3 regions of the Paenibacillus sp. 481 genome follow, and region 3 is predicted to be linked to each of the others. Evidence: riboswitches for the same ligand, from Rfam matches in the RefSeq annotation. Region 3 holds a riboswitch; each other region holds the start of a gene.
The links. A riboswitch is a leader RNA that binds a small molecule or an ion and turns the genes downstream of it on or off. The one in region 3 is predicted to bind thiamine pyrophosphate.

Region 1 (4,809 bases), 2.6 Mb from region 3:
ACCTCGTGAAATGGATTGAAAAAAAGGTGCCGGCTGGCCTCGATCTTATTGTCTGCATCATCGTAGCGGCACCGTTAGCTAGAGGTATTGCGGTTCTAGCAAGTCCTGTAGTTGATATGACTTTGCTGAATATCGGAAATATTATTTTAGCAACGGCCAATGAAAGTCCGATTATAATGGGTATTATCTTGGGTGGCGTTATTACGGTGGTAGCTACAGCACCACTAAGCTCAATGGCGCTTACAGCGATGCTTGGACTGACAGGCTTGCCAATGGCGATCGGGGCGCTTGCTGTTATGGGCTCGTCCTTTATGAACTTTGTCTTTTTCCATCGGATGAAATTTGGTGATCGTCGTACGACGATTGCGGTCTCGATTGAGCCGCTCACGCAGGCCGATCTGATTTCGGCCAACCCGATACCGATATACGTGACTAACTTTGTCGGTGGTGCGGCAGCTGGTGTTGTCGTGTCGATGTTTGGCCTTATTAACAATGCAACAGGCACAGCGACGCCGATCGCGGGGCTTATGGTCATGTATGGCTATAATGACGCGCTCACGGTTACGATTTGCGCACTTATTTGCGCCGTAGTTGGGGCTATTATTGGTTGGTTGGGATCCATTGTTTTCCGCAATTATCCGATTCGTACTGTAGCTGATATTCGTGGAACGAGTGGAGCAAAGCCAGCTTCCGGTGAGTCGGCAGCTTAATGAGTTGCAAGCTTATATAAAAATAGCCTTGTCGACCGTACTTTGGACGTACGGTTGCGACAAGGCTATTTTTTATGAATAAATGGGAACAGCACAACATGGGACACTATGAGGCGTAATGGGACATAAGGGGGCATAACGGTACTTAACGGGACATCAGAGAACATAACGTCCAGATGTTACGGCTCGACACAGCCGATCATTTTAATCTGGTGTAAATCGAGCGTCGTTGAATGCCAATTTTTACGAAACCAAATATATCCCTTAAATTTGTGCCTGCTCACCTCGGTTGGATAGAACCAAAATCTTAAATTATTCGTCGTTACGATATACGTAAATTTATTACGGCACAAGGAAGCCATACTTGAACTAATTCCACTATGATATGAATTTCCGGCGTATTGCCAATCGTACCCACTGCCAAATCCGCCCCCGTATGCACCACCAATTCCGCTGCCATATCCACTCCCATAACCTCCTGTGTTGCCATAGTCTAGCCCATAGTCGGAAGTTATCTGAACAGCTGTCAGGTCTGGAATATAGGAAGGTGGTGGAGGGACGGTAGAAGTTTCATAAGACGCGGGAGCAGAAGGAGTCCACGATCTGTCCTGTGGCAAATCATACACACCCTTTACGCTAAAGTTGCTGTATGCTATGACTTGTAGGGCATTTATGGATGGGCGAGGGTTAAAAATAGGTCGTTGCCTAGACAACGCAAGGTGTTGAAATGTCTGTACATTTTTCGTTGCCAAATGAAATGTTTTCGTGTATTGTAGTGGTGACTTAATAAGTTAATCATTTCCATAACAATTGTTATTAATGCGTTACTAGGGGAGCCCCCAGCGTGGGCTGAGACAAGATCGCGATGAAGATCTTAAACCCTTTGCACCTGATCTGGATTATACCAGCGTAGGGAAGTAATCGGCACATTAGGAGCGTCTTAGCACTAAGACGACGTCTGTATGCGTATGAAGCCGGTTCTTTTCAGGAACCGGCTTTTTTGTATGTCATAGCAGCAGAGCGACGTTAACGTGTAAGTAAGCTAAGATTTGATCCTTCCATGCTCATGTTGGTGATAGGCGTGCAGTCTCTTCACGGTAATGCGGTTACGGTGAATAAGAGGCGTGCCATGTTGCGGAACCATGAGCGGGGTGAACGGTTATGTTCTCTGCCTTCCAGCGGATTCGTCAGGTAACGCTGTTAAGCTGCTCAAGGCAAGCATATGTTCAATGAGGAGGAATCAATCATGTCGCAACAAAAAGAGTCTGCCAACAATCCAACTATTCTATCGGGTGCATCACAGGCGTCTGAGCCACTTCAGCATTTTATCCAGCAGGGTCAAGCTGACCAAACTGACCTGTCAAACCTAACTAACCAAACTGACCTGTCAAACCTAACTGACCAAACTGACCTGTCAAACCTAACTAACCAAGCTGAGCAAGCTAACCAAGCTGATCAAACTGACGAAGATGACCAAGCTAACCAAGCTAACCAAGCTAACCAAGCTGATCAATCAAACCAATCAAACCAATCCCTTCAGCCGAATCAAGAGGAGTCCCAAGCTGTTCCTGCCAATGAAGAGCAGCGAGTGTTATGTGCCCCATTTCCTAATAGTCGTAAAGTATATAAGGTTGGATCACGTCCAGATATTCGTGTGCCCGAACGTGAAATATCGTTGGCCATTACGGAGACGCAGGCCGGAGTCCAAATCAATGAGCCCTTGTGCGTCTACGACACAAGCGGGCCTTACACAGACCTCGAATATGAGGTCGACATTCGTCGTGGCTTACCGGAGCTACGCCACAATTGGATATTAGAGCGCGGCGACGTTGAAGCCTATGACGGCCGCACGATGAAGCCAGAAGACAACGGCTTCCGCACATTGAATGCCGTGCGTGTTGCGGGCGCAGAACTGTTCCCCCGCGATGGGCACCGCCCTTTGCGGGCACAGAGCGGTAGCAACGTCACGCAGATGCATTATGCCCGCCGTGGCATCATTACCCCGGAAATGGAGTTCGCGGCGATTCGGGAAGGGGTGTCGCCTGAATTCGTGCGTGACGAGATCGCACGGGGGCGAGCGATCTTGCCTGTGAACATTAACCACCCTGAATGTGAGCCGATGCTCATCGGGCAGAAGTTCCACGTCAAAATAAACGCGAACATCGGCAACTCGGCTGTTGCTTCTTCCATCGAAGAGGAAGTCGAGAAGATGACGTGGGCGATTCGCTGGGGCGGAGATACGATTATGGACTTGTCGACAGGCAAGAACATTCATACGACTCGCGAGTGGATTATTCGCAATAGTCCCGTTCCGGTCGGGACAGTGCCGCTCTATCAAGCGTTGGAAAAGGTGAATGGTAAAGCGGAAGATTTATCGTGGGAAATATACCGCGATACGCTGATCGAGCAGGCAGAGCAAGGCGTTGATTACTTCACGATTCACGCAGGCGTATTGCTGCGTTACATACCGATGACGGCCAAGCGTATGACGGGCATCGTGTCTCGTGGTGGCTCGATTATGGCGGCTTGGTGCTTGGCTCATCATAAAGAGAACTTTTTATATACGCATTTTGAAGAAATTTGCGAAATTATGAAAGCATACGACGTCGCTTTCTCGCTCGGAGACGGCTTACGTCCGGGCAGTATTTACGACGCTAACGACGAGGCGCAATTTGCCGAGTTAACGACACTTGGCGAGCTGACCGATATCGCGTGGAAACACGATGTACAGGTGATGATCGAAGGCCCGGGCCACGTGCCGATACACAAAATCAAAGAGAATGTCGATATCCAAATGGAAATTTGCAAAGAGGCTCCATTTTACACGCTCGGCCCGCTGACGACCGATATCGCACCTGGTTACGACCATATTACATCAGCTATTGGCGCAGCCATGATCGGCTGGTTCGGCACGTCGATGCTGTGCTATGTAACGCCGAAGGAGCACCTCGGCTTACCGAACAAGAATGACGTGCGCGAGGGTGTGATCGCCTATAAGATTGCGGCTCATGCCGCCGACTTGGCCAAAGGCCATCCGCGTGCACAGCGCCGCGATGACGCGCTCTCTAAAGCGCGCTTCGAATTCCGCTGGCGTGATCAGTTCAATTTGTCGCTCGATCCTGAGCGCGCGATGGAGTATCACGACGAGACGCTTCCGGCGGAGGGCGCGAAGAGCGCACATTTTTGCTCGATGTGCGGGCCGCAGTTCTGCAGCATGCGAATTTCACAAGATATTCGCGATTATGCCCGCGAGAACGGGCTTGAAGATGAAGCGGCCATTGACGCTGGCATGCAGGAAAAGGCGCAGGAGTACCGCGAGCGCCAGACGGTTATAGCTACGACGACTTAGGTGAATGTCTAATGTAGGATTTCGAGTACGGAGTGTGCGCGAGCTTGTAGAGTAATCAAAATGTATTAACATGTATCAACATGAAGCGCTAACTGCAGAAGATTATATCGATAGGGGATGTCGCAGAAGTGTACAGTACCCCGTCAAGTAGACTGTATACAAAGTAAACATCACTCAAGCGGCCTTAGCTCTGAATTCCATCGGACTGAGGCCGTTTATTTTTGTTTGCAATCGTTCGTAATTGTAAAAATGGATGTAGGCCTCCATGTCTCTTTCGAGCTCTTTCAAGCTCTTTTAAGCTCCTTCAAGCTTTAAGCTCCTCGAAGGTATGGCAAGCATGAGATTGTTTTAGCATGGTCGTGCCGTTCATTATACCGCTGCTTGTGCGCTGATCCGTGGATGGCATCCTGTAACGGTTACCAAAGGCGTTATTTGGCCAAATCTACACGTTTTCGAATTCTAACGGTTGTTAGAGAGCTTATTTAATGCTCAGGTCCGAAATTCACTCGTTTTTTTGCAAATAAGCGCTGCCAGAACCGTTAGACTCCAATTGGTATCTTATCCGTCGAAATAACGCCTGTGGCGAACGTTAACATCGAATGCCCCTTTTTGTACGCTGGGTAATTTTTTAAAAATGTTAATGGTGTGAATTATTTCAAGTAACAAAGATGATTACATTTCGTATGAAATTAATGGAACATAATTTGGTGCAATTCACCATTTGAGGAGAGATGGCAAATTGGATTCTTA
Region 2 (4,809 bases), 2.7 Mb from region 3:
TCTCAAGCATCGCTGCCTCATGCGTTTGCTCTCGTTGCTCGCGCAGCTCCCGTTGCTCTCGCTGCTCCCGCAGCTCCGACTGCCTACTCCGCACAATCGTCTGGTAGGACTCCGAATCGGCATAATCTTGCCAGACACCGGGATACCAGATGCCGTAGTCGATCAGCTTATTTTTATGCGCTGTAAAAATCTCCTCAGGCCGACCATCGGCCATAATATGTCCCTCATTGTCGAACAGCAGCACCCGATCCACCACGTCGATGACGTGCTCTATTTTGTGCTCGACAATCAGAATCGTGCACGCACCCGCGATATCTTTGACCGTATCCCAAACTTGCTCGGTTCCTTCCGGATCGAGCAAAGCTGATGGCTCATCCAGAAACAACACCTCTGGCTCAAGCAGCAGCACGGAAGCAAGCGCCAATCGCTGTTTCATCCCTTGGGATAAGGACTGGATCGGCGTATGCAAGTCCGTAAAATGCAATCCGACCCGCTCCAAAATAGCCTGCATTCGTGCAGGCATTTGTTCGCGAGGAATGGATAGGTTCTCCAACACGAAGGCCAGCTCTTCGTCCACGTACGGCATGCAAAATTGGGTGTCAGGGTCTTGGAACACATAGCCCCAATGACGTGGTAGCTGCCGATCCTCATACTTGAGAGGAACTTCTAGCGATTGCGGAATAATGCCGCTTAGCACTTGCAGCAAGGTAGACTTGCCACAGCCACTTGGCCCAAGCAGCAGTACCTTCTGCCCGACGGAAACGTCAAGGGAGAGGTCCTTGAACAGCAAGGATTCCTCTCCCGGGAATTTCAGGCGCAAACGAGTAAGCGAAACAGATGTTGTGCCTTGTGTTTGTTGCATGGTTTACCACCTTATCGTAAATCAGTCGTTAGACATCTAGCTTTCTTATCATCAAGTCCGTTCTAGCGATCCAACGATGCATAATCTTCTCGCGAAGCGGGGCGAATCGATCTCGTAACACCAGTCGCTTCTAGCGCCTTCATCAACGCATAGGCGAACACACCTGCAAACAAGAACGCACTGACAACGCGCAGCCCGTATTTCAGTACGAGTACCCACGTCTCATAGTTGGCATAGCTGTATCCGAGATCGACGAGGAATGAGCCTGCCGCCGACATAATGCCCGCGATACCTGCAATCGCCAGCCCATATTTCCGATAGCGAACGGCTGCAAATACCAATTCAGCAGCCAAGCCTTGCACCAATCCGTACACAATCGTCTCCAAGCCCCATGCTGATCCGAGCAATGCGGATAAGTTAGCTGCCGCAAGGCTTGCGAGCAGTGCAACTCCCGGCTTACGAATAAGCAAGTAAGCAAACGGCCCTGCCATAAACCACATGCCATAAGTCAGTTGTCCTGCTTGTGGGAACAGTGGCTTCGCCATGCTGTACACACTATCCCATAACTTAAAGATGACGCCAAACACGATACCGATCATCACCGTAATCAAAATGTCAGTGAACTTTAATTTGTTGCTACCTGCTGTCTGATGTTGCAAAAAGACCCTCTCCCTTTGTGTGTCGCTTATCGGTGCATACAAAAAACCGTCTGGAAAATGCCAGACGGTAGAAAGAGTCCAAAGTCGTATACTGCGAAATCGCACGACGAAATATACGTTCTCATATGTTCTCTACGCTGGCATTACCCAGATCAGATTAACGGTCAGTAGCGGTGGATTAGCTACTATCTCAGCCTGATTCCTCAGGCCCCCGAAATTGTATGACTGCTTAATTGCTCATATCATACAATATTCATACTATGTTGGCAACGAGAAGTTCCAGTACGACTATATTGCTGTTTAAATGGAAGGGAGGAGAGCTTTAGCTTTCTTCTTTTTGAAAAAAGTGATGGGAAAGTGAGAAGTTACACCGATTTGGCTCGTCCATATGTATGAACAGAAAAGGGAACAGACAACGATGAAGGGGGATGGCCATGAGCAGCACGCAATCAGATAAAGACATCATTGAGCAAATATTAGATGGTAGACAGGAACTGTACGCCATCCTAGTCAACAAATATAAACGGCAAATGTACGGCTTGCTCATTGGCATGGGAGCCAGTCATGAAGACGCACAGGATACAGCGCAGGACGCCTTCATTAAGGCGTACCGCAAGCTAGCTGAACACGATCGAAATAGAAGCTTTGCCGCGTGGTTATATTCCATCGTCGTTAGAACGTATCAAGATCGATTTAAACGAAAGCAGCTTTCGTTCATGGAATTGGATCAAGAGCTCATGGCGGATGAGACAACGCCGGAAACGTTATTTCTTCGTGCAGAATCGAAGCAGCACGTGCAGCATTATATTCATCAGCTACCGCCAGTGCAGCGAATGGTCATTATGCTGCGTTATACGAATGAGCTTACCTATGAGGAAATATGCGAAGTAACGGATTTATCGATGCATCAGGTGAAAAATGCATTGCACCGCGCCAAGCACGCGTTAAGACAGGAAATCGTGCAAGAAGGAGGTCAGCATGTCTATGAAATGTCTTACCTATGAGCGAATGGATGAGCTGCTTGCAAATGGGCAGCTTGAGACTATGATGCCGCATATGGATGGCTGCTCGTCCTGCCGCAAGCTGCTGGATGCTTGCATGGAAGAGCAGAACATGATGCATCGCATGCTGTACGCTGACAAGCTCGATGATTCATTTACGGCGAATGTAATGGGGGTGATTGTTGCTGAAGGGCCGATCGTCAAAGCCGATTACGATTTATCCAAGCAAGTGGCTAGTCCACTATTTGACGAGGTGTTCGGCAGTGGGACAAGCCAAGCGTCGCACAATCAAGTAGGTCAGAATCAAGCGTTGCAAAATTCAGTGGATCAGAAGCAAGCAACAGAAGGTCTGCATAGTCTCTTGAAGGATAAGCAGGATAAGCGAGTTAAACGACAATGGATGAGGTTGAGCCGAAAGCGGCTGGCTGCCGCTATTCTCTTATTTATCATCGCATCCTTCATTTTCACACAACCGACCATAGCGAATTGGGTTCATTCCCTATTTGGCGCAGGTGAGACAAGCGATGTAGGGCTATTGCAGTCTGAGAATCGAGGCATTCATCATTTTACAAATATAAAAGTGGAAGACCAAGGCTACACGCTGGAAATTAAAGAAATTGTCGTCGATACGACGCGTCTTGTTATGGCCTACCGTGTGCGCAAACCGGATGGGGAGTTTAACAGTAATTTGCTGAGTACAGATTCAATCGACGTAGTGGATGCCAACGGGAAATCGATCCTTGCTCAAGGTGGGAGGACGCAGAACGCAGAGGATGGCTACTATATTACAGACCTCGCTTTGTACGGACCTTTGGAGACAGATCGTGTAACCATTAAGGGGAATGTCGACCATCTCGGTTACGAAAGATACCCGCAGAGTGATATTGAATCGACGATCGTTAAGGGAGACTGGCGGTTTAGTCTAGACGTAGATATGACGGCGGCGAGAAAGCAGATGAAGATTGTCCCATTGAATGGTGAGTATGTTGCTCCAGATGGTACGCGAATTAAGCCTACGCGCATGATTTATCATGCGAGTGCTTTTCAAATCGAGGTTCAGACCAAGCTGCCTGTCAATGTCGCACCACCTAATGAAGATCTGATTCTAGAGGTCTATCATCAAGTAGGATTTTATTTGAAGGATAACAAGGGTAGCTATATTGCTCGTAGTCCGAGAAACGATAAGAATTATATGTTCAATTTTGATAATAAAGTTGCCTTTCCGCTATATACAACCTGTACTCGTGAGGGGAAGGGCGACTCAGCGTGGGTGACATGTATGTATACTTTTAGTACGTATAAGACTCTTCCTACACCAGCTGTGCTAGGAATTGATAATTATAATTTGCCTATTACCACAAATGACTCCATTTCATTTAAAGTGAGCGAATTGCCGTCCCAACCTGCACTTTTCAAGGCTAGAGGGGATGAGATTCATATCTTGAAGTCGGATGGGTTTTATATCAGCGGGCTGGACGGGGAGAAGCCATCGTTACAGTTAAAAGTAAAAGGTATTCTTAATAATAATGAAGGTGGTGACAACTGGATTGCTCACGATGAGCACGGAAATGAGTATCGTGTATATCTGGAGGGGGGCTACACTAGTTATCCAGATAAAAACTATGTAGAACTTGTTGATGATGCTAACTTTTTAATTAAAGGTTTGGGTCATATTCCAGACAAGCTAACCTTGACGCGCACAGCAACGGACATCAATTTTAGAAATATAAACTGGACGATGAAGTTACCAGAAATAAAGCTGAAATAATCAAGCATATAGAAGCAGTATGCGAGTAATATGTATGAAAAATCCTCCTGTTACAAACACTACGTGACAACAGGAGGATGAGCATATGTGCAAACGTTATTCGATGTCTGCTGAGCTGCCAGAGGTGGCGCAGTATTTTCAGGTGGACAAGGTTATGTTTCATTATCGGCCGCGGTTCAACATTAGTCCAACGCAGGAAGTACCTATTGTGCGGCTTCATCGTGGGGAGCGGGTGCTGGATGCGTTTCGTTGGGGGCTTGTCCCGTTTTGGGCGAAGGATGGCGTGAATGCCGATTTGCGTTCGGTGTACAGTAATGAGGCGTATTGGAAAATGGTTGAGCGGCAGCGCTGCGTGATTCCGTGCAACGGTTTCTATTATTGGCGTCAAGTCGGGAAAAAGAGCTATCCGGTTCGTCTTGTGCTACGTACACGCGGTGTTTTTGGACTGGCGGGCCTGTATGAGGAATGGAAAAATGCGCAGGGCGAGACTTATCGTACGTGCACGATCGTGATGACGAA
Region 3 (4,809 bases):
GCATCAAGTTGAGCAGCTACTTCTACCAGTGGTAATGGAAAGACGGAGTGTACACCCAGCGTGTTCTGAGCTGTAACGGCTGTTATCGCGCTCATGCCATATACAGCACACTCCTGAAACGTTTTTATGTCTGCTTGAATACCTGCGCCACCGCCGGAATCGGAACCGGCAATCGTCAGCGCTGTCTTGATATGCATTCGCTCCCCTCCTTTCTGTGTGGTGTTTTTCCTGCTCCTGCTTGCAATGTTTGTGGTATGGAAATAGGTATGGACTTGGATATGATTAGGGTTACCATTACTGTTGTCCATTGTTGCTACGGTTACGGTTATTGTTACGCTTACTGTTATTTAACTAAACCTTCCATTGGACTGCTGGCCGATGCATAGCGCTTCATTGGAACACGACCTGCTTCATAACCGAGTCTGCCCGCATGTACAGCCCATTTCATTGCTTCAGCCATGCGAACGGGATCTTGGGCACCAGCCACGGCAGTATTTAGTAGAACTCCGTCTGCGCCTAATTCCATCGCCTTCGCAGCATCACCAGGTGACCCGATTCCTGCGTCTATGATAACAGGAACATTAGCCTGTTCAATAATAAAAGATAAGTGCAATGGGTTGAGCAATCCTAGTCCAGTACCAATTGGAGATGCTCCAGGCATAACTGCGTGAACCCCTAGCTGCTCTAAACGCTTTGCCAGTATGACATCATCTGAGATGTATGGTAACACGATAAAGTCTTCATCTAGCAGCATTTCACAGGCGCGATACGTTTCAATCGGATCTGGCAGCAGTGTTTTCATATCGCCGATCACTTCTACTTTAATCATGTCACAAAGTCCAGAGGCTTTAGCAAGGCGAGCGATGCGAACCGCCTCTTCAGCTGTCGATGCTCCTGCTGTGTTGGGCAGTAAGGTATACTTATTTAAATCGAGCTGTTCCAAAAAGTTCGGCTGCTGCGGATCGTAAATGTTCATACGTCTTACAGCGAACGTCAAAATTTCTGATGCAGAAGCGTCTATGGCTTGCTGTTGCATAGTAAAGTCGGGAAACTTTCCGGTTCCGAGAAGCAACCTCGACTTAAAAGAGTACGGCCCTATTTGCAACTGTTCTTTCATTTGCTCTTTCAACTGCTCTGCCAACTGCCCATTCAACTCCAATTGGTCCATATTCAAATTAACCCCCTCCGACAAAATGTACGATTTCGATTTTGTCACCATGTTGAATTCGTTTATCGACATGCTCGGTTTTCATCACGATCTGTTCGTTATGTTCGACAATAACGATACGATTGCTCATCTGCAGCCACTCCAACAAGTGCTGCACGGTATGAACTTCTTCTGGTATGTCCATGAATTTTCCATTAATAGTTAGTTGCTGCATACGAATCCTCCTGTTCTTTGAGATGAAGCGGCATAAATGAAGGCACCCTTAAAGGCATTAGTAACGGCATTAGCGACATAATTTGTGAGTGACTTCATCCAATGGTCAATTTAAGTCATACGAATCTCGGCATTCATTTGTGCAGCAGGATGTATTGACTTGGAATGTTGTCTATCCGGACTGAATGCCGCCAACATCTCCCACGGCATATGTTCCTTCGCCGCTCCCGCTAATAACCATTGCGCAACCCCTTGTGCCGTTGCGGCACTGAGCAAAATCCCATTGCGGTAATGCCCGGACGCCATCCACAACCCTTCAATGTCCTCCACCGGCCCTATGTATGGCAATTCATCTGGCGTGCACGGGCGTAAACCTGCCCAAGCTTCCACGAAACGGGCATCTGCAATAGACGGCACATATGCAGTTGCCTGCTCGATCAATCGCTGCACAGCTAGCGCACGAACATGGTGGTCATAACAATGCGCGTTAGACGTGGCACCGATATAAAAATACCCGTTTCCTTTCGGAACGATATACGTTCCCGCTCCATAAACAACTTGCTCCAAATGAATGTTATGGGATTGAACAACGACGAGTTCGCCTTGCACAGCATGTAATGGAAGGTCTAGTCCGAACGATTGGGTAAACATAGCGCTTTCCAATCCAGAACAGATAACAACGTGGTCAGCATGCCACACCCCGTCCATCGTCTCCACACCAACAACGCGGCCTTGCTCGTGCAACAGTCTCACTACGGCACGATGCTCTAGCAATTGCGCACCATGAAGACGTGCGCTTGTTGCTAATGCTTGCATCAGCAGCGTCGGCATAACGTGGCCTTCCTCCACATAGAAGGCTCCAGCAAGCGAATCATGAAGCGCCGGATACAGCCGTGCTAGTAGATCGCTTGCAAGCCAATGGCTGCTAGCAGCAGCTGTATTATCAGCAAATGCTGCGGCAGCATGCAGTTGCGCTTCGATTTGCTGCACATTTTCATTCGTCGCTACAGGTATTAACAAGCCACGCAGTCGTAGCTCTACATCCACATGGGCACACTCCCATAGCTCTTCTGTCCAGCTAGGAAACAGCGATTTGCTCAAGCATGCAAACTGAGCAAGCTCCGGCTGAGCAATACGCTCCGCAACAGGTGCCAACATTCCAGCGGCCGCGCAACTCGATCCAGAACCGATCGTTCCTTTTTCCAGCAGCGTTACACGCACGCCACGCTTACTTAATTCATAAGCAACACTACAACCAATTACTCCACCCCCAACAACGACCACATCCGAACTGTTAACCTTTTTCCCGTTGTAAGTTAACCCGCTCCCCATACAACCCCTCCTCGTTTCCGTTGGCTCAGTCGGACAATTTACCTCTAGCGCATACCGCAGCATGCAGCGCATCACGAAACCGTTGCACGGAGCTGGCAGGATTGTCTGCCCCCCAGATGGCCGACATAACAGCTACTCCTGAAGCGCCAGCTGCAATTACTTCTATTACGAGCTCTTCTTTAATGCCGCCTATTGCAATAGTAGGAATATATGGCACAGCATCACGACATGCACGCAGAGCTGTGATCCCGCGCGGTGCTAAGCCTTCTTTGGATGCAGTCGGATAAATGTGACCAAACAACATATAATCTGCTCCCGCAGCAGCGGCGCTTCGAGCTTCTTCAGGATTATGCACCGATACACCTATAGCTAACTGTGGAAATGAAGTTCGTATGACATGAGCAGGCAAGCTATGATAAGCAAGCTGTACGCCTCGTACATGCAATGCGGCTGCAACGTCTACGCGATCATTAACGATAATTTTGTGCATCGACACGCCCGCATGCCTACAACGTTCAACAACGTCCCAAATTTGCCGAGCCGACCACTGCTTTTGCCTAATGTGCAATACATCGACCTTGTCATGAATTTCACATGCAATATGTACGATCTCATCTGGGAGAACGGCATCAGGTGTAACAACATGCAGCCACGGCTCGATCAATCCGTTCACTTCCTTCATTATTTAAGCTCGCTAATTCTCGATATTTCTCAATATTTCCACACAAAAAAACCACTCTCACGTAGAGAGTGGTTATGATCGTTGGTTGACCATAACGAGTGTCAAAAACTTGGAAGCAGCTCAGCTAGTCAACTTGTCGTGGCACAATGATACGTCCCTAGCGGACGGAACCACGTGCACAGTTGATATTCGCAGTATCATACAGACAATGTATTCGTCTGCCCAGCATGATTGAGCTTGCCAATTCGTTAGACACATCATTTAATGGTTGTCGTTCTCACCAATCAATCCACACTTCCCTACGCTGGCATAATCCAGATCAGGTGCTAAGGGTCCGAAGCATTTGCTTCATCTCAGCCATCCAAGATGGCACCCCTAGTGATAGATATGTATTCTTATTGTGCAATGCTCCGTAAGTGTATCACGATTTTTTTCGTTTGGAAAGAACTTGTTACCAAATTACCCCTGCATATTTTCCACTATTTACACCGCTTCGGATAATACCCTTGTTTTGCTGCTTCACGCGCACCTGTGAACGTTTCCTCGATCACTATCGGCTTACAAGCTTGAGGATAAGCAACCTTTATCCCCTGAATAGTCGTACCATAGACATACTCATTCCTTATTAATCTTGCTCCACCTAACGCATAATTGTTGTAACGAGCCGTACCCATCGGCAATCCCTGAACGAAAGCGATAATACCTACATCGTCTATTGAATTATGCCACTCCTCTGTTGAAATGGTCGGCAGTGTAAATGTGTATGCAACACCGTTTCGTTTTGACCACTCATTGTGCAAATTAATACGATAAGCTACATCTTCTTGTACCCGATTAACAATCATCGTACGGCGCACAGCATCAAACGATTTTTCATCTTGCAAAAGCGGAATATGAGTCGACAATTGCAATTCACGTTGGTATCCTCTAATCCATTGTCCAGTGGTGGTGTACACCGTAACAAAATCATCTAGTGTAAATGAGAACACGTTTCCATGTGGATCAACATAACTGTATGGCCGTTTAGGCATCCAAACATGTGTGAACTGTACTTGTTGTTTCGTATCGACAAATTGTTCCTCAGCATACAGCTCATACCCGTCGTAACCGAGCAAGAGCACGACTGGAATATAATTTTTCAGTTGTAATTGACTAATAGGATCAGTCACAATTTGCAAATTAAGGTGCAATGAACGAAAAAAAGTTTGCAGCGCCAGCTCTTTGTTTAATTGTAGCCGTTTATCCGATTCGTACCCCTCTTCTGCCTCTTTCCAAACTGCTGATTGCTGAAGAATCAAGGCTGCATCATCGACAGCCGTATTTAACATCTGATTGTATTTTTGCTCCGTATGTAAATTGAACATTTGTTCTTGCGAATAAAGACGGTTATGCCAAAAAAAAGGCGACAAAATAA

Region 1: linked by a shared signal. The riboswitch ahead of thiC (phosphomethylpyrimidine synthase ThiC) and the one ahead of KIK04_RS21260 (thiamine phosphate synthase) in region 3 are both predicted to bind thiamine pyrophosphate.
Region 2: linked by a shared signal. The riboswitch ahead of KIK04_RS08005 (ECF transporter S component) and the one ahead of KIK04_RS21260 (thiamine phosphate synthase) in region 3 are both predicted to bind thiamine pyrophosphate.

The regions. Positions count from the first base shown of each region.
Region 1 is NZ_CP075175.1:1,725,516-1,730,324, reverse strand. Features, by position in the region: gene KIK04_RS07420 (PTS sugar transporter subunit IIC) at 1-710, shown strand, start outside; gene KIK04_RS07415 (hypothetical protein) at 890-1,423, opposite strand; TPP riboswitch at 1,530-1,643, shown strand; gene thiC (phosphomethylpyrimidine synthase ThiC) at 1,957-4,059, shown strand; gene KIK04_RS24400 (IS3 family transposase) at 4,234-4,347, opposite strand; gene KIK04_RS07405 (erythromycin esterase family protein) at 4,799-4,809, shown strand, end outside.
Region 2 is NZ_CP075175.1:1,867,054-1,871,862, reverse strand. Features, by position in the region: gene KIK04_RS08010 (ABC transporter ATP-binding protein) at 1-862, opposite strand, end outside; gene KIK04_RS08005 (ECF transporter S component) at 925-1,521, opposite strand; TPP riboswitch at 1,632-1,746, opposite strand; gene KIK04_RS08000 (RNA polymerase sigma factor) at 1,956-2,525, shown strand; gene KIK04_RS07995 (DUF4179 domain-containing protein) at 2,500-4,290, shown strand; gene KIK04_RS07990 (SOS response-associated peptidase) at 4,376-4,809, shown strand, end outside.
Region 3 is NZ_CP075175.1:4,825,129-4,829,937, reverse strand. Features, by position in the region: gene thiD (bifunctional hydroxymethylpyrimidine kinase/phosphomethylpyrimidine kinase) at 1-197, opposite strand, end outside; gene KIK04_RS21275 (thiazole synthase) at 344-1,117, opposite strand; gene thiS (sulfur carrier protein ThiS) at 1,176-1,382, opposite strand; gene thiO (glycine oxidase ThiO) at 1,493-2,713, opposite strand; gene KIK04_RS21260 (thiamine phosphate synthase) at 2,739-3,395, opposite strand; TPP riboswitch at 3,675-3,782, opposite strand; gene KIK04_RS21255 (hypothetical protein) at 3,875-4,809, opposite strand, start outside.